Regions from separate parts of the Priestia sp. HNGD-A6 genome, predicted to be linked through region 2. Evidence: riboswitches for the same ligand, from Rfam matches in the RefSeq annotation. Region 2 holds a riboswitch; the other holds the start of a gene.
The links. A riboswitch is a leader RNA that binds a small molecule or an ion and turns the genes downstream of it on or off. The one in region 2 is predicted to bind cobalamin.
Positions count from the first base shown of each region.

Region 1: linked by a shared signal. The riboswitch ahead of SCI76_RS25635 (cobyric acid synthase) and the one ahead of SCI76_RS16105 (ribonucleoside-diphosphate reductase subunit alpha) in region 2 are both predicted to bind cobalamin.

Region 1 is NZ_CP138621.1:4,918,621-4,934,771, forward strand. It holds gene SCI76_RS25590 (bifunctional 4-hydroxy-2-oxoglutarate aldolase/2-dehydro-3-deoxy-phosphogluconate aldolase) at 1-278, shown strand, start outside; gene SCI76_RS25595 (LacI family DNA-binding transcriptional regulator) at 380-1,390, shown strand; gene hxlA (3-hexulose-6-phosphate synthase) at 1,493-2,128, shown strand; gene hxlB (6-phospho-3-hexuloisomerase) at 2,128-2,676, shown strand; gene SCI76_RS25610 (DHH family phosphoesterase) at 3,013-3,984, shown strand; gene SCI76_RS25615 (glucose 1-dehydrogenase) at 4,006-4,755, shown strand; gene SCI76_RS25620 (nitroreductase family protein) at 5,322-5,969, shown strand; gene SCI76_RS25625 (APC family permease) at 6,393-7,964, shown strand; gene SCI76_RS25630 (YdcF family protein) at 8,023-8,586, opposite strand; cobalamin riboswitch at 8,734-8,914, shown strand; gene SCI76_RS25635 (cobyric acid synthase) at 9,006-10,532, shown strand; gene SCI76_RS25640 (iron ABC transporter permease) at 10,738-11,796, shown strand; gene SCI76_RS25645 (ABC transporter ATP-binding protein) at 11,793-13,076, shown strand; gene SCI76_RS25650 (hypothetical protein) at 13,094-13,912, opposite strand; gene SCI76_RS25655 (Hsp20/alpha crystallin family protein) at 13,957-14,382, opposite strand; gene SCI76_RS25660 (Hsp20/alpha crystallin family protein) at 14,472-14,975, opposite strand; gene SCI76_RS25665 (spore germination protein) at 15,027-15,269, opposite strand; gene SCI76_RS25670 (spore germination protein) at 15,377-15,619, opposite strand; gene SCI76_RS25675 (STAS domain-containing protein) at 15,763-16,151, opposite strand, start outside.
Region 2 is NZ_CP138621.1:3,148,789-3,164,939, forward strand. It holds gene SCI76_RS16075 (isochorismate synthase MenF) at 1-373, shown strand, start outside; gene menD (2-succinyl-5-enolpyruvyl-6-hydroxy-3-cyclohexene-1-carboxylic-acid synthase) at 360-2,114, shown strand; gene menH (2-succinyl-6-hydroxy-2,4-cyclohexadiene-1-carboxylate synthase) at 2,118-2,927, shown strand; gene menB (1,4-dihydroxy-2-naphthoyl-CoA synthase) at 2,944-3,762, shown strand; gene SCI76_RS16095 (o-succinylbenzoate--CoA ligase) at 3,845-5,308, shown strand; gene menC (o-succinylbenzoate synthase) at 5,312-6,415, shown strand; cobalamin riboswitch at 6,693-6,879, shown strand; gene SCI76_RS16105 (ribonucleoside-diphosphate reductase subunit alpha) at 7,012-9,255, shown strand; gene SCI76_RS16110 (ribonucleotide-diphosphate reductase subunit beta) at 9,272-10,315, shown strand; gene SCI76_RS16115 (hypothetical protein) at 10,345-10,548, opposite strand; gene SCI76_RS16120 (DUF1540 domain-containing protein) at 10,615-10,773, opposite strand; gene SCI76_RS16125 (DUF2325 domain-containing protein) at 10,981-11,262, shown strand; gene SCI76_RS16130 (hypothetical protein) at 11,317-12,072, shown strand; gene SCI76_RS16135 (flavodoxin) at 12,088-12,546, shown strand; gene SCI76_RS16140 (cytochrome d ubiquinol oxidase subunit II) at 12,576-13,613, opposite strand; gene SCI76_RS16145 (cytochrome ubiquinol oxidase subunit I) at 13,629-14,963, opposite strand; gene SCI76_RS16150 (type B 50S ribosomal protein L31) at 15,116-15,361, shown strand; gene SCI76_RS16155 (metal ABC transporter solute-binding protein, Zn/Mn family) at 15,391-16,151, opposite strand, start outside.

The DNA.
Region 1 (16,151 bases), 1.8 Mb from region 2:
GCGCAGATATGATTAAAGTCTTCCCGGCAAGCGTAGTAGGCCCCGCTTATTTTAAAAATATAGCAGGACCGCTTCCTCATATTCCGTTAATGCCAACAGGCGGCGTTACGGCTGAGAATGCGGGAGCTTATATTAAAGCCGGAGCAGCTGCTATTGGAGCAGGAAGCACATTAGTGGATGGAAAGCAGCTTCCAACTCCTGAATACTTACTTCAAGTAACAAGGGAAGCGAAACGTTTTACTCATGAAATTCAAGAAGCTAGGCTTGCGTACGCTTAATAAATAAAGCCTTCTGCTAGCAAGAAGGCTTTTCCTTTTTCGTTTTTTTCGTTTACACTAGGAGTAGCATAATTTTAGGGATTGAATGAAAAGGACGGATCATGATGCAAAAAGTTACTATGCTGGACGTTGCAAAAGCAGCAAATGTCTCCAAAAGCACCGTATCACAATACATTAACAAGCGATACGAATATATGGGCGAAGAAACGCGAAAGAAAATTAAAGAAGCGATTGATACACTGGGCTATCAGCCCAACTATCTAGCACGGAGCTTAAAACAAAAGCGAACGTCGATGATTGGGATTATTGTTGCCAATATTATGCACAGATTTTCTACGGAAGTCATTCGTGCCATTGAAGACTATTGCCATTCGCAAGATATACATGCCATCATTTGCAACGCAGATGATGACCCTGATAAAGAAAAGAAATATATTAATATGTTAAAAGCAAAGCAAGTAGATGGCCTTATTTTATTTCCAACGGGTGCCAATACTTCTCTTTATGAGCAGATGATCAAAGAAGAATATCCGGTTGTTATTATGGATCGTAAAATTCATGATGTAAAAGGAAAAATTCCATCCGTAGTGGCGAACAACCAAGAAGCCACAAAACAGGCTATTTTGCATCTGCTCGAGCTTGGACATAAGCATATAGCGATCATTACAGAACCCTTAACTATTACACCCCGGATTGAACGTGTAGAAGGGTACAAAGAAGCGTTAACATCAGCCAATATGCCTGTAAATGAATCCATGATTATTAACTGCAAAAAAGCGGACATGCAAAAAGCGCTGGAGAAGCTATTTGCAGCCGATAATCCGCCGACAGCGCTGCTGGCTGGAAACGATTTAGTGTTCATTGAAGTGCAGAAATTTATTAAACAACACGGATTTAATATCCCCAATGATTTATCTTTAATTGTTTATGATAATATTCCTTACGCAGATGTAGCAACGCCTGCCGTTACCACGATTTCGCAGCCTGCTTTTGACATGGGAACAAAAGCAGCAGATTTACTTATTAAACAAATTTTGAAAGAAAAGATAGCTTATGAAGAGTACCAGTATGAATGTGAATTAATTATTCGAGAAACAACGTTGTCGTATTAAGCTAAAAAGAGCGCCTATGGCGTGCTCTTTTTAGCTCATCAAAATATTCGTTTTTTTTACGTTGTTACTAAACCGGTTTAGTAGAAAGTGAGGAGAAGAAAGATGAAGATACAATTAGCATTAGATCGCGTCACAATTGAAGAAGCTATTATCCTTGCCAAGCTGGCAGAACCCTATGTTGATTGGATTGAAGTAGGTACATCTCTTATAAAAGAGTATGGAATTGAAAGCATTTATAAAATCAAACAGGCATTTCCGCACAAGATGATTGTAGCAGATATCAAAACGATTGATAACGCAGAGTATGAATTTACCATGTGCTATCAGGCAGGAGCAGATATAGCAACAGTAATGGGCGTATCACCTTTACCCACGATAGAGACGTGTGCAAATGTCAGCGAAAAATGGAATAAAAAAATGATGGTTGATTTATTAAACACGTCAAGCAGCTCGCAAAAGCAAGTAAGTATTTATAGAAGCGCTATTTTCTGCCATCATATCAGCAAAGATGAGCAAGAAAAAGAAGGAAAATCGCTGAGTCAAATAAATTTGCGGCAGTATTTTCATTCAGATGCGCAAATAGCAGTAGCAGGAGGAATTAATCCAGCCTCAGCAGCGTCATTACTTCAAATGAAGGCGGACGTTGCGATTATTGGATCAGCGATTACAAAAAGTGCGGATGTGGCAAAGGCATCTGCTGAATTTCAAGACTTATTTATGAGCAGGGGGAACGTATAATGACAAAAACACAAACGATTTTACATGAAATTACGACCGTAATGAATCACATAAAAGAGCCTCAAATAGAAGAAGTAGCGTTTTCACTTTACCAAGCAAAACGAATTTTTGTTATAGGCGAAGGTCGCTCCGGGTTAATGGGCAAATCATTTGCGATGAGACTGATGCATTTAGGTGCAACAGTATACGTTGTAGGAGAGACCATTACTCCTTCGATTGCAGCGGGTGACGTATTGGTGGCTGTATCTGGTTCAGGAAAAACACAGCAAGTGGTGAGCGTAGCTAAAAAAGCCAAAGAAGTAGGATGTTCAGTTATCGGCATTTCAGCTAGTACAGAATCACCATTAACTGCTCATACTGATGAGCTGCTGCACATTCCCGCTGCAACCAAATACCGAAGCGAAAATGAAGCCGCTTCTATTCAGCCGCTTGGTTCATTGTTTGATCAATGTGCTCATGTTGTGTTTGATACGATTTGCTTAGAATACGGGAATTTGAACCAAACGGATCATGAACAGGCGTTTAAGCAGCACAGCAATTTAGAGTAAGTGGAAATAGGCTGAAACAAAAGTAGGTTGGTTAAAAGAAAATCCGAACGATGAGTCGAGATTCTTGATGGAGAATCACATTCGTTCGGATTTTTTTATTGGTATTGGTGAGCGTAGGTTTCATGTGTGTAGTTGCTTCTAGCTGTTGATTGGATCGATGTAGTTATGTCTCACTCTCTTTTGATACAGGTAAGTCTAAACGTTTACTTCACTTTTGTTTATTGCGAAGATATTCCTTCTCTTCAAAGTAAATAACAGCATTTTTATGTTGAAATTGCTATAATATACAAGCCGGTACATATACTAAGGCGACTGAAAATAAAGGAGTTTTGATTGATGACAAAAATAAAATTAATTTCACATAACGATTTAGACGGGGTAAGTCCAGCACTGTTGGGTCGGTTAGCGTTTGGCGACGACAACTTTGATTACAGCACGGTAAGCATTGGCCGCATCAATGACACAGTGACGCATTTTATTGAAGAAGAAAACGATGGAGACACAGCTTTATACATAACGGATATTAGCGTAAACGATGAAGTAGCGGAAAAATTAAATGAACTGGTAAAAAAAGGCCAGAAAATCACTCTTATTGACCATCATATCTCTGCTCTTCCACTAGCTGAGAAATACGATTGGGTTCATGTTATTGCAGAAGACGAAAACGGTAAAAAGACAGCAGCTACATCTCTTTTCTACGACTACTTAGTGCGCAACAACATACTTCAAAAAACGGAGTTGCTTGATGAATATGTAGAACTTGTGCGCTTATTTGATACGTGGGACTGGTTTCATGAAAATAATGTGAAAGCAAAGCGCCTCAATCACCTATATTATCTAATCCCGCATGAAGAATTTAAAGAGACCATTCTAGAAACGCTTCGTGAATCGTACCATACTGAAAATCAAGAATTTACGTTTACGGACAAACACGAAATTTTACTAGAAGCAGAAGAAAAAAAGATTGAAAAATATATTTACGACAAGCAAAAACAAATCATAAAAGAAAGTGTTGAAATTGCTAAAACAGCGTACAACGTAGGCATTGTATTTGCAGATACATATCAGTCTGAGTTAGGAAATGCACTGTGTCTAGAAAACGAAGATATCGACTTTTCCGTTATGGTGGACATGGGACGGCAAAAGATTGGGTTCCGTGCAGTAAAAGACGAAATCAACTTAGCAGAAATTGTTGGGCACCTTGGAGGAGGAGGTCACCCAAAAGCTTCTGGATGCAAGTTAACGGCTGAAACGTTTGCTCTTTTCGTCACGGATCACTTGTTTAAAGACGAAGAAAAAAGTGAATAAAGCGTATAAGGAGGAGATGATATGTCGTTTAAAGATTTAGTTGTTATTGTTACTGGAGCTGCGAACGGAATAGGTAAAGATGTATCCCGCGCATACGCGAAACAAGGAGCAAAAGTGGTATTGGCAGATGTGGACGAAACCGAAGGAGAGCGTCACGCAGAAGCTATTCAAAGACAAGGCGGAGAAGCCATTTTTGTGAAAACAGACGTCCGAAAAGAAGACGACATTTTACATCTCGTTGAGAAAACGGTCGGTACGTATGGAACGATACATATTTTGATTAATAATGCAGGCGTTTCCCACTGGAAATCACCGTATGAGCTAACCATTGATGAATGGGATGACATTATCAATACGAACCTGCGCAGCGTGTTTCTATGTTCTCGCGAAGCAGCTAAAGTGATGAGGAAAAACGAAAGCGGAGGCTCCATTGTAAACTTAGCTTCTACAAGAGCTTCAATGTCTGAACCAGATACAGAAGCCTATGCTGCTACAAAAGGAGGAATCGTTGCTTTAACTCATGCACTTGCCGTTTCGCTTGGTGATGACAACATCACGGTAAATGCTATTTCTCCAGGATGGATTGAGACATCTGACTACGATGGCCTTCGTGAAATCGATCATACGCAGCATCCGTCTAATCGGGTAGGAACGCCAGCCGATATCTCAAGAGCGTGTATGTACTTAACAAACGTCGAAAATGATTTTGTAACAGGAGCTAACCTCGTAGTAGACGGGGGAATGACGCGAAAGATGATTTATGAACATTAAGTATCTATAAAAAAGGCTGAGATAAAAATATTTTAGACGAAGTGAAAAAATGAACCCTTGATCAAAATTTTTGATTAGCGGTTCGTTTTTTTATTACGGTGAACGTAGGTTTCACCTGTTTCGTTCCTTCTAGCAGTTGATTGAAGGGCACGACGAAGACTCCTGCGGAAAAAGCGGAACAGATGAGACCCCGCAGGAACGCAAGTGACGAGGAGGTTCAGCGGCCGCCCGCGGAAAGCGAAGTCGTGCACGGAAATCAACTGCGGTATCAAAAGCGGTTCAGCTCATATATCCCATTTGTTTATTTTAGATTGGATTCATTTCGTTATGTCTCAACCTCTTTTGATGATCAACAAAAAAAAATAATTTTTCTGTTGACAGGTAATAATAATCATTGTAAAGTAAGTTACATAAAGTAATTAAATTTCAATTAATATTTTTTTAGTTTAATATCTCGAATTAGAGATATAAGAATTCATTATATCTTGTTTATCTCCTTTTATCAGGGGGAAGGGTATAAACATGCAATTTAAGCTTAAAAAAACAAACAATTAGGAGTGTGGAAAATGGGTTTTTTAGATAAATTATTTGATAAATCAAGTGATCAACAACAGGTTGGAAAAGATTTTTATGAAGCAATTAAAAACCGACGTTCTATTTATGCAATTGATAAAAATGTAAAAATGTCAGAAGAAAAAATTGAAGAAATTATTAACTTTGCGGTGAAACATACTCCTTCAGCATTTAATTCCCAAAGCGCACGCGTAGTCGTTTTATTTGGCGAACAGCATGATAAAGTGTGGAATATTACGAGAGAAGCGCTTCGTAAAATTGTTCCAGCTGAAAATTTTTCAGATACGGATCAAAAAATGAACTTATTCGGAAGCGGCTATGGAACAGTTCTTTTCTTTGAAGATCAAGAAGTAGTTGAAGGACTGCAAAAGCAGTTCGCATCTTACAGCGAAAATTTCCCGGTTTGGTCTAACCAATCATCAGGCATGCTGCAGCATGTGATCTGGACAGCTCTTGAGCTCGAAGGCCTAGGAGCAACTTTACAGCATTACAATCCATTGATTGACGATGAAGTAAAAGCAGCTTGGAATGTTCCAAGTTCATGGAAGCTGATTGCTCAAATGCCATTTGGTAATCCCGTGTCACCGGCGGGTGAAAAAGAATTTCAACCACTAAGTGAACGTGTAAAAGTATTTAAATAAGCAAAAAAAGGCACGGACAACATTATTTTAATTAAAGCAAAATCCGAACGATTCATCGTTCGGATTTTTTTATTGGTATGGCAAGCGTAGGTGTTGCGTATGTAGCTGCTTCTAGCGGTTGATTTCGTTATATCTCAGACCCTTTTTTACGGTAAATAGTTTGAATATTCTTTTATGTTTAACCTAAGAAAAATGCGGTTAAATAGGAGGAGTAGTCCTCAAATCTTCTGTGGAATTTATGCGCTATACATAAGCAATTCAACGATGTTTTACAAAAAAATAAAGTTTTTAACTTGGTTTTTTAGAGAATATTTGTTAACATATCCACTTGTGAGGTCTTAGTAAGAGGAGGATGATGTAAAGAATCCCATATCGGACGCAAGGGCGTAGATATGTGGAGTGGAAATTTTAAAGGAGGATATTATGTCTGATCAAGGAAATCAAGGAAAGTTTAAAAAATCAATATCGTTACTTGACCTAACGTTAATTGGGATGGGAGCTATTTTTGGTTCCGCCTGGTTATTTGCGGTTAGTAACGTAGCGTCAAAGGCTGGTCCAGCCGGAAGTTTTTCGTGGCTGATTGGCGGAGTCATTATTTTACTTATCGGTTTAGTGTATGCTGAACTTGGAGCAGCGCTGCCGCGTACCGGTGGAATTATCCGTTATCCGGTTTACTCACATGGTCATTTAGTGGGTTACTTAATTTCATTCATTACCATTATTGCTTACACAAGTTTGATTGCCATCGAGGTAACGGCTGTACGTCAGTATGTTGCGTTTTGGCTTCCTGGTCTAACTAAACATGGTTCTGAATCGCCTACTACAATCGGCTGGTTATTTCAGTTCGCGTTATTAACGCTATTTTTTATCATTAACTACGTAAGTGTAAAAGCATTTGCTAAGTCAAATGTTATTATATCTGTGTTCAAATATGCGGTTCCTCTTACAATTATCGTCGTGTTAGCTTATCACTTTAAATCAGCTAACTTTACAACTGGCGATTTTACTCCGTTTGGTTTTAATGGTATTCAAGCAGCCATTTCAACAGGTGGCGTTATGTTTGCTTACCTAGGACTTCACCCTATTGTTTCTGTAGCCAGTGAAGTTAAAAACCCGCAGCGTAATATTCCAATCGCGCTCATTATCTGTATTGTACTTTCAGCGATTATTTACACAGCACTGCAAGTATTGTTCATTGGTAACATTCCGGCTGATATGCTATCAGGAGGATGGGGAACAATTCAAGAGCAATTCTCTTTACCATTTAAAGATATTGCACTTATTTTAGGCCTTGGCTGGTTAGTAACGCTTGTTATTTTTGATGCTATTTTATCACCAGGCGGTAACGGGAACATCTTCATGAATACAACTTCTCGTTTAGTTTATGCTTGGTCTCGTAATGGAACACTATTTAAACGTTTCTCAAAAGTAGATAAGAAAACAGGAATTCCACGTGCGTCACTATGGCTATCGTTTGGAATGTCCGTATTCTGGACACTGCCATTTCCTTCTTGGGAAGCGCTAGTAAACGTATGTTCAGTAGCACTTATTCTGTCTTATGCGATTGCGCCAATTTCAGCTGCTGCATTCAGAGTAAATGCAAAAGACCTTAAAAAGCCTTTCAAATTAAAAGGCATGAGCGTTATTGCTCCCGTGTCATTTATCTTCTGTTCATACATCGTATATTGGTCAGGATGGACGACAATTTCTTGGCTTCTAGGATCACAGCTTCTAATGGTTGTTATCTACGTAGCATTTAAGAAATACGTACCAACTGACGTTGTAAAATTTGCACAGCAGCTTAAATCTGCTTGGTGGCTAGTTGCTTATTATATTATTATGCTTGTTATCTCTTACCTAGGCTCATTTGGTGGAGGACAAGGTGTGCTAAGCAACCCGCTTGACTTAATTTTAATTGCTCTTGTTTCAATCGGTATTTTCTACTGGGCGAAATACACGGGTTTACCAAAAGCAGTTATCGATACGGATGATTAATAAAAAACACGGCATGAATTCATGCCGTGTTTTTCGTTTGTATAGGGGTGTACTCTATTTATTTATCAAACAGCCACGTTTTTAAGATAGCAGCATACTCACGAAAGTAGGCTTGAAGTTTAATTGAATTTGGTGTCTTTGCACCTAAAGGATAAACGTCAAAACCTTGACGCTTGGCAATAATAGAGGCGCGAAATAAATGAAAATCACTGCTAACAAGCACGACTTTTTTGTGTTGAATATCAACTTTCTTTTTAGTGAAAGTGAAATTCTCAAAAGTAGAAGTTGACTGATCCTCTTTTATCATTCGATTCTTTTTAATTCCTTCTTTTCGTAGAAAACGATAGGCTGCTTCTGCTTCAGAAATTTCTTCATCGGATCCTTTTCCACCCGTTACGATAACTTTTGTTTGTTTATGAGTCTTTAAATAAGATAAAGCCGTTTTTGCTCGTTCTTTTAAACTAGGAGACATTTGATCTCCGTCTACTTTGGAACCTAAAATGAGCACATAATCTGCTTTTTGCGGAACAGGCTGATGAGCGGTTTGATACATACAAAAAGACATGATTGCTATGTAAAGAACAAGCAAACTAATAAAGATATAAATGATTTTTTTCTTCAACTACGAGCACCTTCCTAGCTATTTCATAAGATGTTTGGAAAATAATTGTTATTATAGCATACGAGACCCAAATAAGTATAAACACAGTAATATATAATAATAGAAGAAAATCGTTATTGTGAATGGTTATAAAATTCGTTACAATAAAGAATAAATGATTTTAAAAGTGCCTCTAAGGAGGATAATAGGGAAATCGGTGTAAATCCGGTGCAGCCCCCGCTACTGTAAATGTGGATGAACCTGCAAAGACCCACTAGTCAAACTAGGAAGGATGCAGAAGTAAAATGAAGCATAAGCCAGGAGACCTGCTTTTAAAAACCCCTTATTTTTCGGTGGGAGAAATAAGTCAAGACAATGTGTTAATGAGCGCATGACCAAACCTTGACTTTTACAGTTAAGGTTTTTTTATGTGATAGGGAGTGGAAAAAGTGAAAAAAGGAAAACCTCTTATGATTCAAGGAACGCACTCAGACGCTGGAAAAAGCATGATTGCTACAGCGTTTTGCCGTATTTTTAAAGAAGACGGCTATCAAACTGCACCGTTTAAATCGCAAAATATGGCGCTTAATTCATACATTACAATGGATGGAAAAGAAATTGGAAGAGCGCAAGGAATTCAAGCTGAAGCGGCTGGAGTAGAAGCAACAACCAATATGAATCCTATTTTAATTAAACCAACTCGTGATCATGAATCTCAAATTGTCGTTCATGGAAAGCCGCTTCGTAATATGTTTGCTTTTCAGTATCGGCAAGAATTTTTTAATGAAGGTTTGAACGTTATCACGGAGTCTTATAAAGAGCTTGCCAATCATTATGATCGAATTGTGATTGAAGGTGCTGGAAGTCCTGCTGAAGTGAATTTGAACGATCGGGAACTGGTAAATATGCGCGTAGCAAAGATAGCCCAAGCCCCTGTTGTGTTAGTAGGAGACATTGATAAAGGAGGGGTTTTTGCGAGTCTGGTGGGTACTCTTCAATTGCTTCCAGATGAACATAAACCTAGAGTAATTGGAGTGTTAATCAATAAATTCCGAGGAGACTTAGAGCTTTTAAAACCGGGGTTGAAGTGGTTTGAAGAATACACGGGAGTTCCGGTACTAGGAGTGATTCCTTATATGCACGACGTGGAAATTGACGCTGAAGATTCGCTATCACTCAGAAATTACTCAACGCTTGTGAATCCGTTAAAAGAAATCGATATTGCGGTTATCTCGTATCCTCGCATCTCAAATTTTACAGACATTGATCCTCTAAGCTTAGAAGAAGACTGTCATGTGAGACTTGTAACCAAGCCATCACAACTAGGTACGCCTGATTTAATTGTTTTACCAGGAAGCAAAAATACGATTGAAGATGCGCAGTTTTTACAAGAAAGCGGCCTGGCTCTAGCCATTAATCAAGTCTTGAACGCAACGAACGCTCACGTTATTGGCATCTGCGGGGGATATCAAATGTTAGGCGAGACAATTACGGACCCCGATGCAGTAGAGTCCCGGATTGAATCTATTAAAGGGCTGGGTTTGCTTCCAGTGGAAACCGTTATGACAACCAGCAAAAAAACAGAAAGAGTTTCTGGATATGTTCAGTTAGAGAGTGAGAAGGTTTCGATTGAAGGCTATGAAATTCATATGGGAAAGACGGTTTCTAAAAGCATAACGGAAGCCTTTGCGGTGGTAGATGATCAAAAAGAAGGAACGGTTAAAGACAACATCATTGGCACGTATGTTCATGATGTGTTTCATAACGATGCTTTGCGTAGAGCTTTGCTTAATCAAATTCGTAAACATAAAAAATTGCCGCCTATTACGGATACATTCAACAGTCGCCTGCAAAAAGAGGAGTCTTTTTCAAAAGCAGCAGCATATGTGAGAGAAGCTGTAGATATGGAAAAGCTGTATCATTTAATAGACAACTATAAAAGCCCGGAGCAAGCACAAAAAGTGTAGCTTGTAGAGGTTTTCGCTTGTTTTTTCACCGAGAACTTTAGTACGCTATTCTACGTTGCCTAGTTCAACAGTCTAGCACTCGTAACAAATAAAAGATGATTGTTTCCAATACTATGTAGGATGGAAACATGGTTTATGGACAGGAAAATGAATGGTTAATGTAATGTAAAACATCACGCCTCGTTTCCTAGAGGAGCTGAAAGTATTGATTTTTAAACGTATTTTTTTAAACAAAGCATCTATTTTATACATAGTCAGTTTATTTATTGTATGTACTTCGGTGATTATGGGAGTATTTATTGGTACAGTTTCGTTAACCGTAGGAGATACAATCAAAATTATTATTGGCCACCTTACCGGACTATCCTTATATCACGGTCCGGAAAACATGGATTTAATCATTTGGCAAATTCGTTTTCCAAGAGTACTGGTGGCATTTTTAGTAGGAGCTTCGCTTTCAATAGCAGGAGCTGCCTTTCAAGGGCTATTAAGAAACTCTCTTGCAGATCCTTACACGATCGGAGTTTCCTCAGGTGCAACCCTTGGCTCTGTCATGGCAATTTATTTTCACTGGAGTATTTTTGGTTTGTCTATCTTCACGCTGCCTGTAGTCGGCATCGTATCTGGTTTTATTACTCTTCTTTTAGTTTTTGGTATTACGAAACTCGCAAGCGGCAATTTGGCCAATGAAACTATCATCTTAGCGGGGATTATTTTATCATCCTTTATGAGCGCGCTTATTTCATTAATTGTAGCTCTTTCTCCTGAAGAAGATGTAAGGCAGGTTTTATACTGGCTAATGGGAAGCGTATCAATGAGAGGATGGTCGCATATTCAAATTTTAGGGCCGTTCTTTTTAGTCGGTACGATTATGCTGCTGTTACATGTGAAAGAGCTGAACGGCTTAGCATTTGGCGATCAATCCGCTCAATTTATGGGGATAGACGTAAAGAAGAAAAAAAGAATGATTTTAATAGGTGCATCCGTATTAACCGGGGCTGCGGTATCAGTATCTGGGGCAATTGGATTTGTTGGCTTAGTTATTCCCCACTTAGTGCGTCTCGTAGCGGGAGCTAATCATAAGCATGTACTGCCGCTTTCTATTTTAATCGGAGGAAGTTATTTGGTTTTAGCCGATTTATTAGCAAGAACGATATTAGAACCTCGTGAACTGCCGATTGGAGTCGTAACCGCCTTAATTGGTTCGCCAATTTTTACGCTGCTGCTTGTAAAAGAACGTATGCGGAAAAGAGGAATATCATGATTGAACTATATAATGTGACGGGAGGATACGATAAACAGAAACCGACCGTTCGTGACATCACGTTCACCGTAGACAAAGGTTCTTTTGTTGCTTTACTAGGACCAAATGGAAGCGGAAAAACAACGCTTATTCGCTTAATTATGAATGTATTAACCACTCAATCAGGAGAAGTGAAGGTAGAAGGGAAGTCAGTGAAGGCTTATTCACCAAAACAACTGGCGCAAAAAGTTGCAGTCATGACGCAAGAAAATCAAATTGGATTAGAATTTACGGTTCAAGAAATTGTTTCACTTGGACGCTATCCTTATCAGGCAAAAGGTTTGTTTAGCACTGTATCAGCACAGGATGAAGAAGTGGTAGAAAGCGTGATGAAATTAACAAACGTCTGGCACTATCGAAATCATACCTTTCAATCGCTGAGCGGTGGAGAAAAACAGCGGGTTTTACTTGCTAAAGCACTGGCGCAAGAACCTGACTACTTACTTCTTGATGAACCAACGAATCACTTAGATGTAAAACATACGATGGAACTGCTTCAGCTGTTAAAAACGTTACAGCAGGAAATGAGCTTGACGGTTCTGGCCATTTTGCATGATCTCAACATTGCCTCGCTGTTTGCAGATAATGCCGTATTATTGAAAGATGGAAGAGTAGAAGAAACGGGGATGGATGCCATTTTTCAGGATGCAGCTACGTTAAAAAGAGTATATGGCGTTGATTTGCATGTATTTCACCATCCCGCTGTGAACAAGCGGCAAATTGCTTTTGTGCCGCCGTATCAATATCCAGAGACGGACTTCCATGAGTTGTATCAGTTGCAAAAGGAACCGGGCAAGCTATGTTTATCCTTTGCTCGTCCTTTGAGAACTCTTTCACTGGGTTCCAATGAAACAGGTCTAGACTGGTGTCAAGAAATTGTTCAACAGCAAAGCAGTTCTAACACGGCGTGGAAATCTGCGTCTTTATCTAGTCATGAAGTTCGCTTAAAAGACGATAAAGGTTACTCGTGGCTGACTGTACTGACACATGGACAAAAAGAGAATGAAATGAATATTGTTCTACTAACAAATACACCGCTTTCGGACGCGAACTTACTTCATGCTGCGATGAAGGTAATTGAATACCGGGCTTTCTTAGGAAAAACAGGCCGTATTGTTGTAGCATCATCTCATCATAAAGAAGAAAATCAAGAAGAAATTTCAGCGTTCTTAATGGAACGCCTACAGAAAGAATTACAACTATTTATGGAAACAAAAATGACCGACAATTGCTTTAAATAAGCAGTAGCGGTCATTTTTTATTCTTCGGAGTGATCAGGCTTTTCTGTTTCACCTCCTGAACTCATCGTTGTCTCAGTTGTATGTTCATCAATCTTTTTTTCTTTTAGCTTAACAGAGAATAAGTCTTTGACTTCTTCATCCACTTGATCAGAGTCAGCGCTGTAAGTTGTACCAATGTTTAAGTGGCCGGTCAAATCTTTAATTCCTAGCTGGCCAAAATTATTACTAAGGTCAATTTTGTCTAACAATACTTTTTCCACCATAATTTTTTCAACAACAATGGACTGCTTTGGCTGAGTTACTTCATCAATCTTTTTGTCAAGAGTTTTCACCATCTCATATAAAGCTGTATTGGACGATTCTTCCTTTAACGCAGAGAGCTGATTTTGAATGTCTTCGAAATTAGGAGCTGACTGCATAGCCGAAAGTAAATGAGCTGTTTGCTCGTGCAGTTGAGACAATGATTGAATAAGATGAGCTGATTCATGTAATTGCTGATGAAGCTCTTCTATTTTAGGAATCGCGTCGGTTAAACGCGTCACTTGATCAATAATTCCCTGCAGATTCAGCGCTGAATCTGACGAATGAACAGGTTTTGTGAATTCAACTTCATCAGATGTCTTAGGCTCCGTTTGGCTCGGCAACTTCTTTGGCTGCTGAGGGGGTTTCTTTAGATTAGACTGTTTTTTAGTTTTCATCTTCTCGGGTAATTCTTTCCGCTTTTGATTAGAGCTTTGGTCTATGGGACTTACTTTTTTTTTGGTTGGAAGGGAAGACGGATTTATTTTGCGGACTGTTTCAATTTTAGGCGATTGTTTAAACCACTTAGAAAACATGAAATTCCCTGCCTTTCATGCTACGTATAGTTCTGCACAATAAATTACAAATCAAATTTCACGTGCAATAGACCATCTTTAAATGATGCGTGACACGGCGCTTCCCCCACAGCAGGTGGAAGGATGATTGATCGTTGAAACGTTCCTTCACGTCTTTCTTTGTGAAGAACATTTGCATCCTTCATCGTTAAAAGAGATGAACCGGATATGTGTAAAGTATTTTCATGCATGGTCAATTCGACGTCTGTTCGTTTAGCACCGGGTATTTCAATCACAACTAACAGTTGATTTGCCCATTCGTATACATCAATTAAAGGATAATCTCGATACTCATTTACAATTTGAGGAGAAGCATCTGCTTCCGTATCATTCTTTTCTTCAGGATCATCGTCAAAAATCTTTTCCCAAAATTTTGTATGGTTTTCTTCTTGTAACGTTTCTGCCCACTTTTTAAACTTTCCATCATTCATATTTGTCACCTTCTTTAAAAAAATAAAACAAGGCCTTTTGCCGCTTTCTATTTTATATGTATGCATGAAAACAGAAAAAAACGTCCACTTTAATCTAAATCGTGGACGTCTATTTGAGACATAGGAATATTAACATGTTTAGGCATCCGGATTTCCAACACCCCGGAACGATATACGGCGCGTGTACCTTTTTTGCGAACCGAACAAGGAAGCTGAATTTCTTCTTTGAAGGATTCTTCTCCATCTATTCCTTCAATCGTACACACGTATGGAGTATGATAGACTTTAATGCTTGATACAATATCGCGGTTAGGAATTTTTAACTGAACAATGCATTCGTCTAATGTATTAATGACGTTTGAATCAAATCTTCTTAGCTGTTGTCCATGACCTTCATTTCCCACATCCTGCTGTTCTTTCATCATGTCTTGGGCCTGCTTAAAGAATTCATTTCCTTGCATAAAATCCGGAAAAGAATGGGACATCGTAGAAGAAATCATTTGCTGAATATATTTATTCATGTCTTTAGATGCCATTCCTTTTGGGATATTTTCCATCATTCCTTTAAACGGAGACTTTCCAAATGGAAACATATTTACACACCTCCTTGTAATGTGCCAAGTAAAACGACAAAATCGTTAAATCTAAATTTGATTTCCAATTGGAGCTGAAGGGTTTGCAATTTGATCTTGATCGCTTACGTCAGGATCTAACACGCCCGTATTCATTTGAGAGCAAGTAGGAGAGAAGTTACCTAAAGAGAAATTTGCGCCGTTAAACTTTGAGTTCGCCGTGTGACTGTTTTGAATGGTGGAACCGAAATCAATATTTGCGTTTTGTGTGACACCGTTTGTTACGATATTAAAAACGTTAATTTGAAGAGGCATAAAGAGACTCCTTACTGTTTTTATTCATTCTACTCCAACGGCCTATTGCGTTCAGAGAGAATGTATTCACCGTTTGTCGTCATGCTGTTGACAAGCATTGCCCTATATCACTGCTGATAACCATTGACATGATCAACGTTTGCAATATCTGTTTGGTCATTTGTATCAGGATCGATATAAATGTTTCGCATTTTCGAGGAAGCAGGTGAGACATCGCCATAAGAAGAGTTCGTACCAGTGGATTTTGAATGAGCCGTGTGACTGTTATGGAGTGCTTCGCCAATGTTGACAGAACCGTTGCTTGAGATACTGTTGATCTTTAAATTATAAATGTTAATAACACTTGGCATACGCTCTCACCCTTTTCTATGGTTGATTAATGTATCCTATGATGATAAGTGCCTAAACGTTCACAATTCCTCATAACTAAAATCGCCTTTTCCGATTGAAGGAAAAAGCGATTGAGAGAGGATTACTTAATGATATGATGGGCTTATGAAATGGGTGCAATACGACAATTCTTTTTTTCTAAAATGTAAGAGATGCTTTGTTGGACAGTGGAAAATGTTCGCCAATTAAACTGAGAATCTACAAGCGACAGAGCCATTTTTGAAGAAAGACCAACAATAAGGCAAGTCGTACCAATCAAACGCAAAGCATCGTGGAGCGTGTTAATATAATAACCGTGTTCTTCATCTAATGAATGAAGGGAAGATAAATCAATAAGCAAATAGCGCGCCTGTTCTTTTACAACTGCCTCCAATACCGTTTCAGTTAGCTTCTTTCCACGTTCTATATCCATCTTACCGGTAATGGGCACAGCTAAAACCTCGTCCCATATCTTTAATAAAGGAGTGGACAAATCCTCAATTAACCGTTCTT
Region 2 (16,151 bases):
TATTCAACATTTGTATACACCTGTGAAAGGGCGTATAAAGGAAGATGTGACGCTATTTTCATTTATTCAAAAGCTCCATCCAACACCAGCGTTAGGAGGATATCCTCAACAGGAGGCCTTGCCTATTATTCGAAAGCTAGAATCCTTTGACCGAGGGTGGTACGCAGCTCCTTTAGGATGGATGGATATCAATGGAAACGGTGAATTTATAGTAGGAATCCGCTCGGCTGTTATTCAGCAAAAAGAAGCTGTTTTATTTGCGGGCTGTGGAATTGTAGCAGATTCTACGCCTGAAAGTGAATATGAAGAAACAAAAATTAAATTCAACCCGATGCTTTCAGCTTTAGGAGGGATTATGCGTGGAACACATTAAATCATTAACAACGTATATTGCGTCATTCGTGGATGAATTAGTAGAAGCAAATGTTGAAGAAGTAGTGGTCAGTCCAGGGTCACGTTCAACGCCTATTGCGATGCTTATGGCTGAGCACCCTGATATTCATGTGCACTTAAACATTGATGAACGTTCTGCCGGTTTTTTTGCTCTAGGAATAGCAAAAGCAAAGAAAAAACCAGTGGCGCTTGTATGTACATCTGGAACAGCTGCAGCGAATTATTATCCTGCAGTAATTGAAGCTCACTACTCACGCATTCCTTTAGTCGTTATCACAGCGGATCGGCCGCACGAGTTAAGGGATATAGGTGCCCCGCAGGCAATTAATCAGAATCATCTTTTCGGTCAGTATGCGAAGTGGTTTGTAGATACAGCTTTACCAGAAGAAAGTGCAGATATGAATCGTTATATTCGAACAGTAGCTTCAAGGGCTGTTCATACAGCTCAAGCTATACCGAGCGGTCCTGTACACATTAACGTACCTTTACGTGAACCGATTGTACCAGATTTGTCTATTGAAGATTTATGGAGTCAGGGGAAACGCGGTAAATCATATGTGGCTGCTATTCATGGAGAAGCATCTCTATCTGAAAAAGGATTCGAAGAAATTGCGAAGCGCCTAGAGGGAACAACAAAAGGACTTATTATATGCGGAGATCAAATGTCTTTAAAAGCAGTAGACAGCGTATGCCGTTTAGCTGACGCTTTAAGCTTTCCGGTGCTCGCAGATCCGTTATCACAATTAAGAAGCGGCAAGCATTCAAAAGAAAATGTAATAGAGACATATGATACATTTTTAAAAAGTGATAAGGTTGATGAGCGTTTTTACCCCGAAGTTGTCATTCGTTTTGGCGCGATGCCGGTATCGAAACCGCTATTGCAATTTTTAAAAGCACACGAGCCGAAAGAAATGTTTGTAGTTGACCAAGGTAAAGGCTGGAGAGATCCTACTTTGCGTTCAACAGTGATGATTGAAGCCAATGAAACATTATTTTGTGAAGAACTGATCAAGCGCCTTTCAGCGAATCAAGAGGAGTCTACTTCATGGCTGAGTCTATGGAAAAAGATTAATGCTCAAACTGCACAGGCTCTCAAAACATTAACTTCTGGCCAGGAATGGTTCGAAGGACAAGTAGTTCAAGAAATTGTGGATGTAGTACCTGAAGGCACGGCTTTGTTTGTTGGAAATTCAATGCCTGTTCGAGATATTGATTCTTTCTTCTTAAATACGGAGAAAGATATTCCACTTTTTGTAAACCGAGGAGCAAATGGAATTGATGGTGTGGTTTCGTCTGCTCTAGGCGTAAGCACGGCTTACGATCACACCGTTTTATTTATTGGTGACCTATCTTTTTATCACGATTTAAATGGTCTGCTGGCAGCTAAGATGCATAATTTAAATTTAACCGTTGTGCTAGTTAACAATGACGGCGGAGGAATTTTTTCATTTTTACCGCAGTCAAAACAAGAAAAGCACTTTGAATTTTTATTCGGTACGCCAACTGGATTGAATTTTGAGCATGCCACTCGTCTGTATGATGGCACATTTTCTTCAGCAAGCAGCTGGGAAGAATTTCGACATGCAATGAACCATGCTTTCACAAAAGGCGGGTTACATGTTGTAGAGATTCGCACAACTCGTACAGAAAATGTAGAGACTCATCGCAGTTTGTGGAAACTTGTTTCCGAGGAAATAAATTTGTCAAACGGTGAGGAATAAGCAATGATGTATCAATTAAATGGTGTATCTTACTATGTGCACACCGAGGGAAAAGGAGAGCCGCTGCTGCTTCTTCACGGCTTTACCGGTTCTTCTCAAACCTGGCGTACCTTTATGAAGAAATTCGTTAAAGACTATCAAGTGATTGCTGTTGATATTATTGGTCATGGCCAATCAGCAGCTCCGAAAGAAATCAAACCATATTCAATGGAAGCAGTTGTTGAAGCACTGCATGAGCTGCTTCAACAGCTATCTCTATCACAGGTGAATGTAATTGGATATTCGATGGGAGGAAGGCTTGCTCTCTCATTTGCTCAGCGATATCCACACCCTGTGAAAAAGTTGGTATTAGAAAGCGCATCGCCTGGTTTAAAAACGCGAGAAGAACAAAAGCTAAGAAAAGAAAAAGATGAGCAGCTGGCGAGCCGCATTGTGAAAAATGGAATTGAAGAATTTGTGAACTTTTGGGAGGAAATCCCTCTTTTTCGTTCTCAAAAGCAATTGCCTAGCTATGTTCAAGAAGCGGTGCGTCAAGAAAGACTTTCGCATACAGAAATCGGCCTTTCCAACAGCTTGAAAGGAATGGGAACAGGAGTCCAGCCGTCCCTTTGGGAGAAGCTGGACGATCTGTTGATGCCGGTTTTGCTTATTACAGGAGAAGTAGATCAAAAGTTTTGTTTAATTTCCAAAGAAATGCAAACATTAATACCAAATGCTACTTCTAAAATTATTTTAGGGACAGGCCATGCAATTCACGTGGAACAACCCGAGATTTTTGGTAGAATAGTAAGTGAGTTCTTAGCTACTACATAATTAGGAGGAAATAAAGATGACAGTTGAATGGACATCAGTACGTCAATATGAAGACATTTTATACGAAACATATAACGGAATCGCTAAAATTACGATTAACCGTCCGGAAGTGCACAATGCATTCCGTCCAAAAACAGTAATGGAATTGATCGATGCATTTGCTTATGCTCGTGACGATGCAAGCGTTGGAGTAATTGTATTAGCAGGTGCTGGGGATAAAGCATTTTGCTCAGGCGGAGACCAAAGAGTTCGCGGTCACGGCGGCTATGTAGGAGAAGATGAAATTCCACGTCTAAACGTTCTAGATTTACAGCGTTTAATTCGCGTAATTCCAAAGCCGGTTGTTGCAATGGTATCAGGCTATGCAATTGGTGGAGGCCACGTTCTTCACGTTGTATGTGACTTAACAATTGCAGCGGATAACGCAGTCTTTGGACAAACAGGTCCTAAAGTTGGAAGCTTCGATGCAGGATATGGCTCTGGTTACTTAGCTCGCATCGTAGGCCATAAGAAAGCGCGTGAGATCTGGTTCTTATGCCGTCAGTACAACGCTCAAGAAGCACTAGACATGGGATTAGTAAACACGGTCGTTCCATTAGAACAGCTTGAAGCTGAAACAATTCAATGGTGTGAAGAGATGTTAGAAAAAAGTCCAACCGCTCTTCGTTTCTTAAAAGCAGCATTTAATGCTGATACGGACGGCTTAGCTGGTATCCAGCAATTTGCGGGTGACGCAACGCTTCTTTATTACACAACGGACGAGGCAAAAGAAGGTCGCGATGCATTTAAGGAAAAACGCAATCCAGACTTCCAACAGTTCCCACGTTTCCCTTAAACAGCTGAAACAGCTTGGTGATTATCATCAGGCTGTTTTTTCAATTTGATTTAGTTAATTAGTATAAAAAGGAGAGAAATTTATGAGTGGCCAAACGATTCCTAATGGGCTTATGCAAAGAGCATATTTGACGCCAAACCGAGTGGCGGTAGAAACACCGCAAACATCGCTTACTTTTCAAGAGCTTCATAAGCGTGTTCAAAAAGTAGCGCAGCAGCTTTCGTTTAACGGTGTAAAGCAAGGTGATACCATTGCTTTATGCATGAAAAACAGCGTGGAGTTTATTGAGATTTTACATGCGGTTTCTTATATTGGCGCTCGGGTGCTGCTCGTCAATACGCGTTTGACAAATGAAGAAATCAATTATCAGCTAACAGATGCAAACGTGTCGTTGCTTATTACGGATGAAGCATTTTTAACGAGAGAGTTCCAAAGTTCTATTACTCAGCTTCCTTTATCTTCTTTAAAAAGTTCTCCAGAAACAGAAACGTATTTTCAGAAAACTTGGAATCTCGAGGAGACGTTCACCATTATGTATACGTCTGGAACAACAGGTAATCCAAAAGGAGTGCTGCAGACATATGGAAATCACTGGTGGAGTTCCATTGGTTCAGCGCTTAATTTAGGATTAAATGAAAAAGACTGCTGGCTTATAGCGGTTCCTTTGTTTCATATTAGCGGATTATCCATTTTAATGCGGAGCGTCTTTTACGGAATGAAAATCATTTTAGAAGAACGATTTGAAGCAAGAGCGGTGAATGAAGCCATTGAAAACAAAGGAGTAACAATTATTTCGGTTGTCACTTCCATGCTATCGAATATGCTGGATGAATTAGCTGAACGTAAATATCCAAATACATTTCGCTGTATGCTTTTAGGAGGAGGACCCGCACCGCTTACTATTTTAGAGGCTTGTGTGAATAAAGAAATTCCTGTTTATCAAACGTATGGAATGACAGAAACATCTTCACAGTTCGTTACGCTTTCACCTGAAGATAGTTTGCGAAAACTGGGATCAGCAGGTAAACCATTATTTCCGTGTGCAATGAAAATTGTAGATGAGAATGGAAATGAAACACGTGAAGCAGGAGAAATCATTGTTAAAGGTCCAAATGTTACAAAAGGATATTTAAATAAACCTGAAGCTACTAAAAAAGCCCTTCAACAAGGCTGGTTCTATACAGGAGATATAGGGAAAGTGGATGAAGAAGGCTTTCTATATGTATTAGACAGACGTTCGGACCTTATTATTTCAGGTGGAGAAAATGTATATCCAGCTGAAATTGAAAATGTTTTGTTGAAGCATCCCGCTGTTAAAGAGGCCGGTGTAACGGGAGTAGCCGATGGAAAATGGGGACAAGTTCCTGCAGCATGCATTGTTATAAACGAAGACGTTTCAGATGAAGAGTTATCTTTACACATTCAACAATTTTTAGCAAAGTACAAACTTCCAAAGTATTTCGTTCGAGTAGAGGAGCTACCGCGAACGGCCTCTAATAAAATCATACGCCGGAAGCTATCATCGTTCATACAGAAAGGAATTTAATCGATGATTATCAAAAAAGTACATCTTTATAAAATTGACATGAAGCTTCTTTCTCCTTTTTCAACAAGCTATGGTACGGTCCAGGATCGAGAATTGATTTTGCTTGAAGTAGAAGATGAAAAAGGATTTACAGGATGGGGAGAAGTCGTTGCTTTTTCATCTCCTTGGTATACGGAAGAAACGATTCGGACATGTTTTCATATGTTAGACGATTTTTTAATTCCTTCTCTTCTTCACCAGCAGCTTCAAAAACCAGAGGATGTTCAAAAGTTATTCAAACCTCTAAAGCGCAACAACATGGCTAAAGCAGCTTTGGACTGTGCTGTATGGGATTTGTATGCAAAGCGCCAAAATAAGCCCTTAGCCGAAGTAATTGGCGGAGTAAGGCCTGCTGTAGAAGCTGGAGTGGTAGTTGGCTTAAATGATATTTCCATCATGAAAGAACAAATAAAGACTTATATGAAAGATGGTTATAAGCGCTTTAAAGTGAAAATTAAGCCAGGCGCTGACTATGAGCTACTGAAACAAATTCGAGATGAATTTCCAAGCATTCCTCTTATGGCTGATGCCAATTCAGCCTATAAGTTAAGCGATAGTGATTCATTGAAAAAACTAGATGAATTGAATTTAATGATGATCGAACAGCCGTTAAGTTCGGATGATATCCTTGATCATCGATTATTACAAAAGCAAATGAAGACGCCGATTTGCTTAGATGAAAGTATTGTGAGCTATGAAGATGCACGTCATGCAATCGAACAAAAAAGCTGCAAGATTATCAATGTGAAAATCGGTCGAGTTGGCGGAATGTCTGTAGCAAAAAAAATTCATGATTTATGCGCCCTACACGGTGTAAGGCTTTGGGTTGGCGGAATGTTAGAAGCCGGGATTTCACGAGCTCATAATATCGCCCTTGCCACACTGCCTTCTTTCACGATACCAGGTGACATTTCTGCGTCGTCTCGCTATTGGGAAAAAGATATTATTAAGCCCGAAGTAGAGGTAGAAGCCGGAGTAATAAAGGTGAAGGAAAAACCGGGGATCGGATACGATATTGATAAAAAGTTTATCAAAACAATCACAGCATTTGAAAAAGAATACAAATAATTAAAAACCGTTTTTTATGAAAAACGGTTTTTTATTGATGTTGGCAATGTTTAGTAGAAAAATAGGACAAATTTTTTAAAAAGAGCACATTGTTCCATCAAGCGTGTCAAAACATGTTATGATGGAGTAGTTTGATGAAAAAAGTCGAAGGATTTTATCGTAAAAAACAAAATTATTTTTGAAAATAGGTTGATAGTTTTCTAAGTTGTCCTATATAATGTGTTTATAACATAACACAATATGTTGTTTGTTAAACAATAATAAAATACTATATTTTGTGTTTTCCAGTGAAAAAGGTGTCTGATAAAAAGACTTAAAAGGGAATTTGGTGAAAATCCAAAGCTGTCCCCGCAACTGTGAATGCTGATGAAATAAGGAAATCCACTGTGAGTAAACATCATGGGAAGGCCTTAAAGTAAAAAGAAGCATAAGTCAGGAGACCTGCCTTTTTTATGTCGTTTTATCTTCTTCGGGAGGTGAGAGGGTAGAGCGAGGATTGAGAAAAGACTTAGTGTCTTCTTCTATCTTCGTTCTATTCGCTCACCGAGGTACGGTGAGCGATTTTTTATTTTGAAGTGAAGAGAGGAGCCATATTTATGGTGAATACATTAAAGCCTACAATTCTACATGAATTAACTGCATATATTGAACGTTTAAAAAAAGAATTTACGCAGCTTGATTTTTCTTTGTATGAGGAAAAGGTTATTCAAACTGTTACAGTAAAGGAAAATATGACGGACGAAAAGGTTGCAAACGTACTAATTTTGGCAGCCCTAGAGCGTATTTCAATGGAAGAACCAGATTGGACGTACGTGGCGGCAGACGTCTATTTAAACGAACTATATCGAAAAGCAGCGGACAACCGAGGTTATGATAAAAAAGAGAAGTACGGTTCGTTTTATCAGCTTATTCAAGAACTAACAAAAATCGGCATTTATAATAAACAGCTATTAAAAACATATACAGAAGAAGAAATTAATGAAATTGCTTCAGTCATTATTCCTGAACGCGATCGTTTATTTACATACATTGGATTGCTGACATTAGCAGATCGCTATTTAGCGACATCACATGATAAGCGTGTATACGAATTACCGCAAGAACGTTTTCTTATCATTGCTATGACGCTGATGTCTCAAGAAAAGAAAGAAAATCGAACAGCATTAGTAAAAGAAGCGTACTGGGCGCTTTCTAGTCTATATATGACGGTTGCCACACCAACACTCTCAAACGCAGGAAAGAGCTACGGACAGCTATCTAGCTGCTTTATTGATACGATTGATGACAGCTTACGCGGTATTTATGATAGCAATACAGATTTGGCCACGCTTAGTAAAAATGGAGGCGGAATTGGTGTCTACCTCGGTCATATTAGAAGCCGAGGAAGTGATATAAAAGGTTTTAAAGGCGTATCATCAGGAACAATTCCATGGATGAAACAGCTAAATAATACGGCTGTAAGTGTCGATCAGCTAGGTCAACGACAAGGAGCTATTGCCGTATATTTAGACGTTTGGCATAAAGACATTTTTTCATTCTTAGACGCGCGTTTGAACAATGGTGATGAACGCCAGCGCACGCATGATTTATTCACTGGCGTATGTTTGCCAGATTTGTTTATGGAAAAAGTAGAAGCACGTGAAGACTGGCACTTATTCGATCCTCACGAAGTTCGTACGCTGATGGGCTACTCGTTAGAAGATTTTTATGATGAAGAAGAAGGCAGCGGTTCGTTCCGCACTCGTTACGCTGAGTGTGTAAACAATGAACAGCTTTCAAGAGAAACAGTGCCTGCTATTGAGATCTTCAAGCGCATTATGCTTTCGCAGCTTGAAACCGGAACTCCTTATATGTTCTATCGTGATACGGTTAACCGAGCTAATCAAAACCGACACGCGGGCATGATTTACTGCAGTAACTTATGTACAGAAATCACGCAAAACCAAAGTACAACGGTCGTAACAGAGGAAATTACGGAAGACGGAAAAATTATTATTACAAAGAATCCGGGCGATTTTGTTGTATGTAATCTTTCTTCTATTAACTTAGCGAGAGCCGTAACTGAAGATGTACTTGAACGTTTAATTCCAATTCAAGTACGCATGCTTGATAATGTTATTGAGTTAAATGATTTGCCGGTACTTCAAGCAAAGCTAACGAATCAAAAGTACCGCGCAGTAGGGCTTGGCACATTTGGCTGGAACCATTTGCTTGCCTTAAAGAAAATAGCATGGGAGACAGATGAAGCGGTAGCATATTGCGATGAATTGTATGAACAAATTTCTTACTTAACCGTGCAGGCAAGCATGAACTTAGCTAAAGAAAAAGGCGCATATCCATTATTTAAAGGCTCAGATTTTGAGTCAGGCGCTTATTTTGAAACACGTGAATACACGAGCGAAGCGTGGAGTGAACTGCGTAGCGAAGTTCAAAGCAATGGGATAAGAAATGGATATTTAATGGCTGTAGCACCTAATTCATCAACATCTATTATCGCGGGTTCTACGGCAAGTATTGATCCGATTTTCCGTAAGTTTTATTCAGAGGAAAAGAAAAACTATAAAATCCCAGTGACGGCACCAGATTTATCGCCAGCAACAAACTGGTATTATAAGTCCGTTTATTTAATTGATCAGCACTGGAGCATTAAGCAAAACGCCAAGCGCCAGCGTCATATTGATCAATCTATTTCATTCAATTTATATGTACAAAATGATATCCGAGCAAAAGAGCTGCTAGATCTTCATATGACGGCATGGAAAGAAAAATTAAAAACGACCTATTACGTACGTTCAACATCAAGTGAAGTCATTGAAGAATGTGAAAGCTGTCATAGTTAAAAGGAGTGAATAATTGATGACAAGCATGTTAAAACGAGAATTAATGAACGAAACAGCTCCGAACCGTTCGACAGGAATCATCAACGGCAAGAGCTCCAATATTCTAAACTGGGATGACGTCCGATTTTCATGGGCGTTCCCTAAATACAAGCGTATGCTAGCTAATTTCTGGACGCCGTTTGAAATTAATATGGGTCAAGATATTAAACAGTTCCCTCAGTTAACCGCTGACGAACAAGAGAGCTTTCTAAAAATTATTGGCCTGCTGGCGCTACTGGACAGTATTCAATCAGATTATGCTAGCAAAGTAGCTGACTATGTAACCGATTCTTCGATTAACGCTCTAATGATTATTTTAGCGCAGCAAGAAGTGGTTCATAATCATTCGTATTCATATGTTTTATCAAGTCTTGTACCAAAAGGAAAACAAGATGAAGTATTTGAATACTGGCGTACAGACGAAAAGCTTCGCGCACGAAATGACTTTATTACAAACGGATATAAAGCATTTAGCGAAGAAGCAACGGTTGAAAACTTTTTGAAGTCTATGGTATATGATGTTATTTTAGAAGGACTTTTCTTCTATAGCGGATTTGCGTTCTTCTATAATCTTGCGAGAAATCAAAAGATGGTGGCGACATCTACGATGATTAATTATATCAATCGTGATGAACAGCTTCACGTTGGGTTATTTGAAAAGATTTTCAAGGAAGTACTAAATGAAAATCCAGCTTATCGTACGGAGGAGCTAGAAACGTTTGTAGTTGAAACGTTCCAAGAGGCAGCTCGTCTTGAAATTGAATGGGCGGAATCTGTTATTGGAGAAAAATTCGACGGCATTACGATGAAAGAACTGCAGCAGTACATTGAATATATGGCGAATAAACGCTGTAATCAGTTAGGCTTCGGTCGAGCTGCTTTCCCAGAAGCACCGATTGAAAATCCTCTTCGTTGGATTATTGCTTATCAAGAGGTAGATTTAGGGAAAACCGATTTCTTTGAACAGAAATCACGACAATATACAAAAGCATCAGATGCAAATGGATTTGATGATCTATAAACACAAAAGCTGACTAATTTCCTTATTGATTAGTCAGCTTTTTTTAAGTGAATAAGTCCAAGTTCTAACGCACGTGTGGTAATTAAGTCATCAATTTCTTCTGGAATGTTTTCAAGTGTTCCCCATTTGTATGTCCATAAATGAGTAAATGATTGTACATAGATTGGAAAGGTTTGTTCATTTGCTTTTATGGCTTCTTCTTTAAAAAAATGAATCAGTTGTTCAGTCTTCATACTAGTCTCCTTTTTTATGATCTTGAAGAGAGAAAAAAGACAACCCAGAGGCTGTCCTTTTGCGGGTTACGCTTCAGTTGGCTTGAACGTTTTACAGTCTGTTTCATAGCTGCTTGCTGCATGTTTTCCGCTATGACTTACTACGTAAATTTCTTCTGCACTGCAGTGATTTCCATTTTTCCAAAAGTGACAGTTATTTACTTCACAAAGAATGTTTTGTTCCAACGTTAACCCTCCTTTGTATGTGATAGCTATAGTATGGTCAAAATTCAACTAACTTATAAGAAAGGTGGTAGACTTTCATTTTAATTGAGAATTTTTATCAATTAAACATTGACAAAGAGAATCATTCTCAATTAAACTGTATATATAGTAAAGAATACAGGTTGTTGTCAAATCATTAAATGAATAATTAATTGGGAGGGAACAAACATGTCATCAGTCATGGTTGTAGGAGGAGACAGGTTAAAGCATATTACAGATCGTCTAGCGGGAGAAGGGTTTAATGAAGTAATTCATTTAGATGGCCGTAAAAGCAATATGGTGAAGCGAGAAATTCCCGAACATATTGGGTTTGTATTAGTTATTACGGATTTTATTAATCACAATATGGCAAAAGTCATTAAAGAGAAAGCAAAAAAACAGCAAAAACCAATTTATTTCGTCAAACATTCATGGAGTGCTATTCGTAAAGTGATTGAGCAAATTTCATGATTTAATTTTTGATCATTATTGAGAATGAATTTCAATTAGGGTGGTGAGACATAGATGGAACCGATGAAAGTGCATATAAAGACACTTTCCAATAACCACATCGAACAATTTATTCGATGTCCGTACAAATTTTATCAGCAGCAGCTTCTTTTGAAAAAGACATCTATAGATTGGAAACAGCATGTTCAAGTAACCGTCCATCAAATCATTAAAACATACTATAGCAAGCCAGTTGAGTATCGCTCAAACCTCTATGTTTTACAGCTTATTGAAAAATATTGGCGTCTAAAGCCAAATATGTTTTCATCACCCATTCACTATTACGATGTGTTAGCTAAAGTAAGTGATTATTTACTGAGGTTTTTAGGCGAGAAAACACATGTGGATCTACCACTTTTTGTGTTTGAGAAATACAGCGTTTATGTAGAAGAAATTCAAAGCAACCTTTCTCTGACCATTGATTTTGCTACATGGACAGAGAAGTCTTATACGGTAACAAAATTCATTCTAGATGACCATGAAGAAGTGAAGAACGCAATGAAAGACTTTATTATCGTTTTTTCGAAACAAGCTTTTAAAAAGGTTCCTGAACAAATTCGTTTTTATTCATTATTAACCGGAGAAACAACAACTTATTATATTGCAACAGGCGATTATGAAAAAGCCATACTTCAACTACATATTGTCAAAAGTGTGTTAATGGAACCAAAACATTTTCAAAAGAACTATGCATCCAGTGAGTGTGAAAACTGTCCTCTTAAGCAAGAATGTGATGAAGAAGGGGATGTGCGGCCCACACTGCTGGTGTAAAGGAGCGTCATTTACATGAAGGAAATCTTACTAGCTTATGCGAGTATGTCAGGCAACACAGAAGCAATAGCCGATTTGATCGAAGAAGAATTAGTCAAGCATGGATTGCATGTGAAACGAGCAGAAGTATATGACATTGATGCTTCGGACCTTGTATTGGCAGAATCTATTATCTTTGGAGCTTATACGTGGGGAGATGGAGAGCTGCCAGATGATTTTTTAGATCTTTATGATGAAATGGATGATATAGATCTCAGTCAAAAGCAGATGGCTGTATTTGGTTCAGGTGATTCATCATATGATGTTTTTTGCGGAGCAGTTGATTTAATTGAAGAAAAAATAAAGGGACGCAACGGAAATATAGCTGTTCCTGGTTTGAAAATCGAGCTTTCTCCCTTTGGAGAAGATGTAGAAAAATGTAAGGTATTTGCTAAAGACTTTGCTGAAGTAGTGGCAAAATCTGCTGCTTCATAAGAAAACCCGGTCAAGTGCTGACCGGGTTTTTAATATGGCTTCTTTTTGCTGTATTCTTTATTATCTTTCATAAATAGACGCCAGAAATAAAAGAATCCAGGAAATAAAATCGCAAAGCCAACAATATACACAATAAATAACGAATGGAACGCATCGGGATGTGTAAATCCATTCTCAATCGTTACGTTTGGATACACGACATACGGTAAATGACTTCGTCCGTATACGTAACTTGCTAAGAAATATTGAAGGACGATTGATACCACGGCTAAACGAGGCATTCCTTTTCCTTTTTGAGAAGGCAGCAGCAGAGCAATACCAGCTACTACAAATAGACCTACAGACCCGTAAAGAAGAGGCTTAAACTGCATCATTTTATCATATAACCAGCTGGCTTCTGATTGCATTGTAATCATAATAAAGATAGCCATTAGCAGTGAAAGAGGTCCTGTAATGAGCGCATCGCGCCGATAGACCGCATAAGCTTCCATTTCGTCAGATGACTTCGAGTAATCTGCTAATAAAAGAGACGACAGAAACAGGGAAGAGGTAATGGCAAAACCAATAAATGAATAGACGTGCGGACTTGAAAACACTCTTGCTAAATTTAATCGCTGCGTTCCGTCAATTACATCAATAAATCCACCTTGACTTACGGGCAGTACGGCGATTAAAAAAGCAGGAATTAATACGCCAGATATACCAGATACATAAACCAACGCTCTCCGATATTTGAAGCTGCCAGCATAGTGTGAAAACACTAAAAATCCGCTTCGAATAGATAAGAGAAGTAAAATGATACTCCCCGGTACTAGTAGCACTGTTCCAAGCGTAAATGTAGCTCGCGGAAAAAAGCTAAACAGCGCAACAACAATCGCAACGATAAATACATTGGTTACTTCCCAAGTAGGCGATAGATATCTGTTTGCTACATCTGTAGCATTTGTTTTCGTACGGTTAATATAGACCATCGACCAAAAACCAGCTCCAAAGTCCATCGTTCCCATTACAGCATAGATAAAAATGAAGCCCCATATTACAGTAATTGCTAGTAATGAATCACCCATATTCTCACATCCTTTTTAATCTGCTTGCGCAGCAAGCTCTTTAGAAAGCGGATTTCGTCTAAAATAAAACACCAGTACAAGGGCGACTGCGGCCACGAGTACGATATAAACAAGCAAAAACAAGAAAAATAAAATATGCAAATTAGCAGAAGTAGTAACGGCTTCTGATGTACGCATGATGCGGTAAATGACCCAGGGTTGTCTGCCTGTACATGCGAAAATCCATCCGAATTCAATGCCCATGATCGCGAGAGGGCCCGTTGCGACAAATGCCCACATGAAAACTTTAGGGAAGCTTTTCTTCTTTAAAAACTTGTACCAAACAACGCCCACTAGCGCCACTAAAATTAAAATCGATCCGATAATGACCATACCGTTAAACAAGGTATGCACAAAAAGCGGCGGCCAATAATCTCTAGGGAAGTCATTGAGTCCAGTAATCACTGTATTAAAGCTATTACCTGACAAGAAGCTGAGCATCCATGGAAACTCAATGCCATACTTGACTCGCTGTTCTTTTTCATCTGTAAATCCGCCTAAAGCTAATGGCGCATGATCTTGCGTTTCAAATAGACCTTCAGCTGCTGCAAGTTTTTCGGGTTGATATTCGTATACTTTTTGCATCGATTCATGTCCATTCAAAGCTGTTACAAAAGAAAAAATCCCGCCGATTACTAATCCCATCATCAATGCTTTATGATGAAATTTATATTCTCTTGGATTATGTTTTCGCGCACGAAGCATTTTAAAGGCAGCGACTGAAGCAATGACAAAGCCTCCGGTTGTATAAGCAGAAACGGCTACGTGACCGGACGTTACAAAGAAACTCGGATTAAAGAAAGCTGCCCAAGGATCTACGCTTACAATTTCGCCATTTAAAATTCGAAAGCCAGCAGGTGTTCCTTCAAATGCGTGCACGTTTGTAATTAAAACGGCAGAGGCAAGAGCGCCTATTGCTACTAAAATGAGACTGATAATCCTCATTTTTCGAGAAATACGGTCCGCTGCGTATACGTAAATAGAGAGAAAAAGAGCCTCAATAAAGAAAGCATAAATTTCAATTTGAAAAGGAAGAGCCATCACTTTCCCTATGATTTCCATAAAACCCGGCCAAAGCAACGCTAATTGCACACCAGCAATCGTTCCCGTAGGAATAGCGACTCCAAGCAGGACAGCAGCTCCTTTTGTCCAGCGCTGTGCCATAAGTTCATAATCTTTATCTTTTGTTTTGTAGTAAAGAATTTCAGCCAATAAAATCATGAGAGGAATGCCGACGCCAAGAGTGGCAAAAATGATATGTACTCCCATGTTCAGACCAAACATTGAACGTGCAGTAACTAAATGATCCATTCATTTTTCAACCTTTCCAGTAAAGTATTGATAAACCTTATTGTCCACTTTTTACCACGCTTTATGCATCAGAATTGGTAAAACATATAACTTGAAAATAGTAATCATTACGATTATAATAAGTATATATTGTTTTAAAGGAGAGATATTTAATGAAAACAAATATTCATCCAGACTATCGTAAAGTTGTGTTTATGGATACAAATAGCGGAACATCATTTTTATCAGGATCTACAAAACAATCAAATGAGACCGTCCAATGGGAAGATGGCAACACATATCCGCTTTTAAAAGTTGAAATTAGTTCGGATACACATCCATTTTATACAGGAAAACAAAAATTTGCTGATAAAGGCGGCCGTGTGGAACGCTTTAAGCAAAAATATAAATTACAATAAAAAAACTAGCCGAGAGGCTAGTTTTTTTATTAATATAATGCTTTTTTCAACGTATCAATGTTGTGTTGCATAATGGAGAAATAATCTTCTTTATTTTTAACATCGTTTTTCGTTAATGACTCTAAGTTATGAAGTGTTAAAGCTTGAGCTCCCACTTCATTTTTTACAAGTGTAGACACTTTAGGCTTTAAATTTTGGTCAAAGATAAAGTATTTGATATGGTCTTTTTTTGCTTGTTTTACGATGTTTTCTAATTGTTTTTGAGACGGCTCATTTGTAGGAGATAAACCCGCTACGCTAATTTGCTTTAATCCGTATCGTTTTTCCCAGTAGCCGTAGGCTGCATGTGATACTAAAATTTCTTTATGAGGTGCGTCGCCAATCGTTGTTTTTAACTCTTGGTTCACATCTTCAAGCTGAGTCTTTAAGGATTGGAAGTTCTTTTCAAATTCTGCTTTTTTATCTGGTTTTAATTCAACAAGTTCATTTTTAATATTTTCTGCTAATTGAATAGCTAAAATAGGATCAAGCCAAACGTGAGGGTCTGTATCTCCGTGGTGATGCTCTTCTTCATGTGCATGTTCGTCCTCATGGGCATGCTCATCTTCAGAACTCTTTGCTAGTTCAATTCCTTTTGCAGCTTCTACTAAAGCGACATCTTCATTCTTTAGCGTAGACTGTGCTTTATCTGCAAAGCCTTCAAGCCCAATTCCTGAGTAAACGAATGCGTCCGCGTTTGCGAGTTTGACCATTGTTTTTGTGGTAGGTTCAAATGAGTGAGCATCTACAC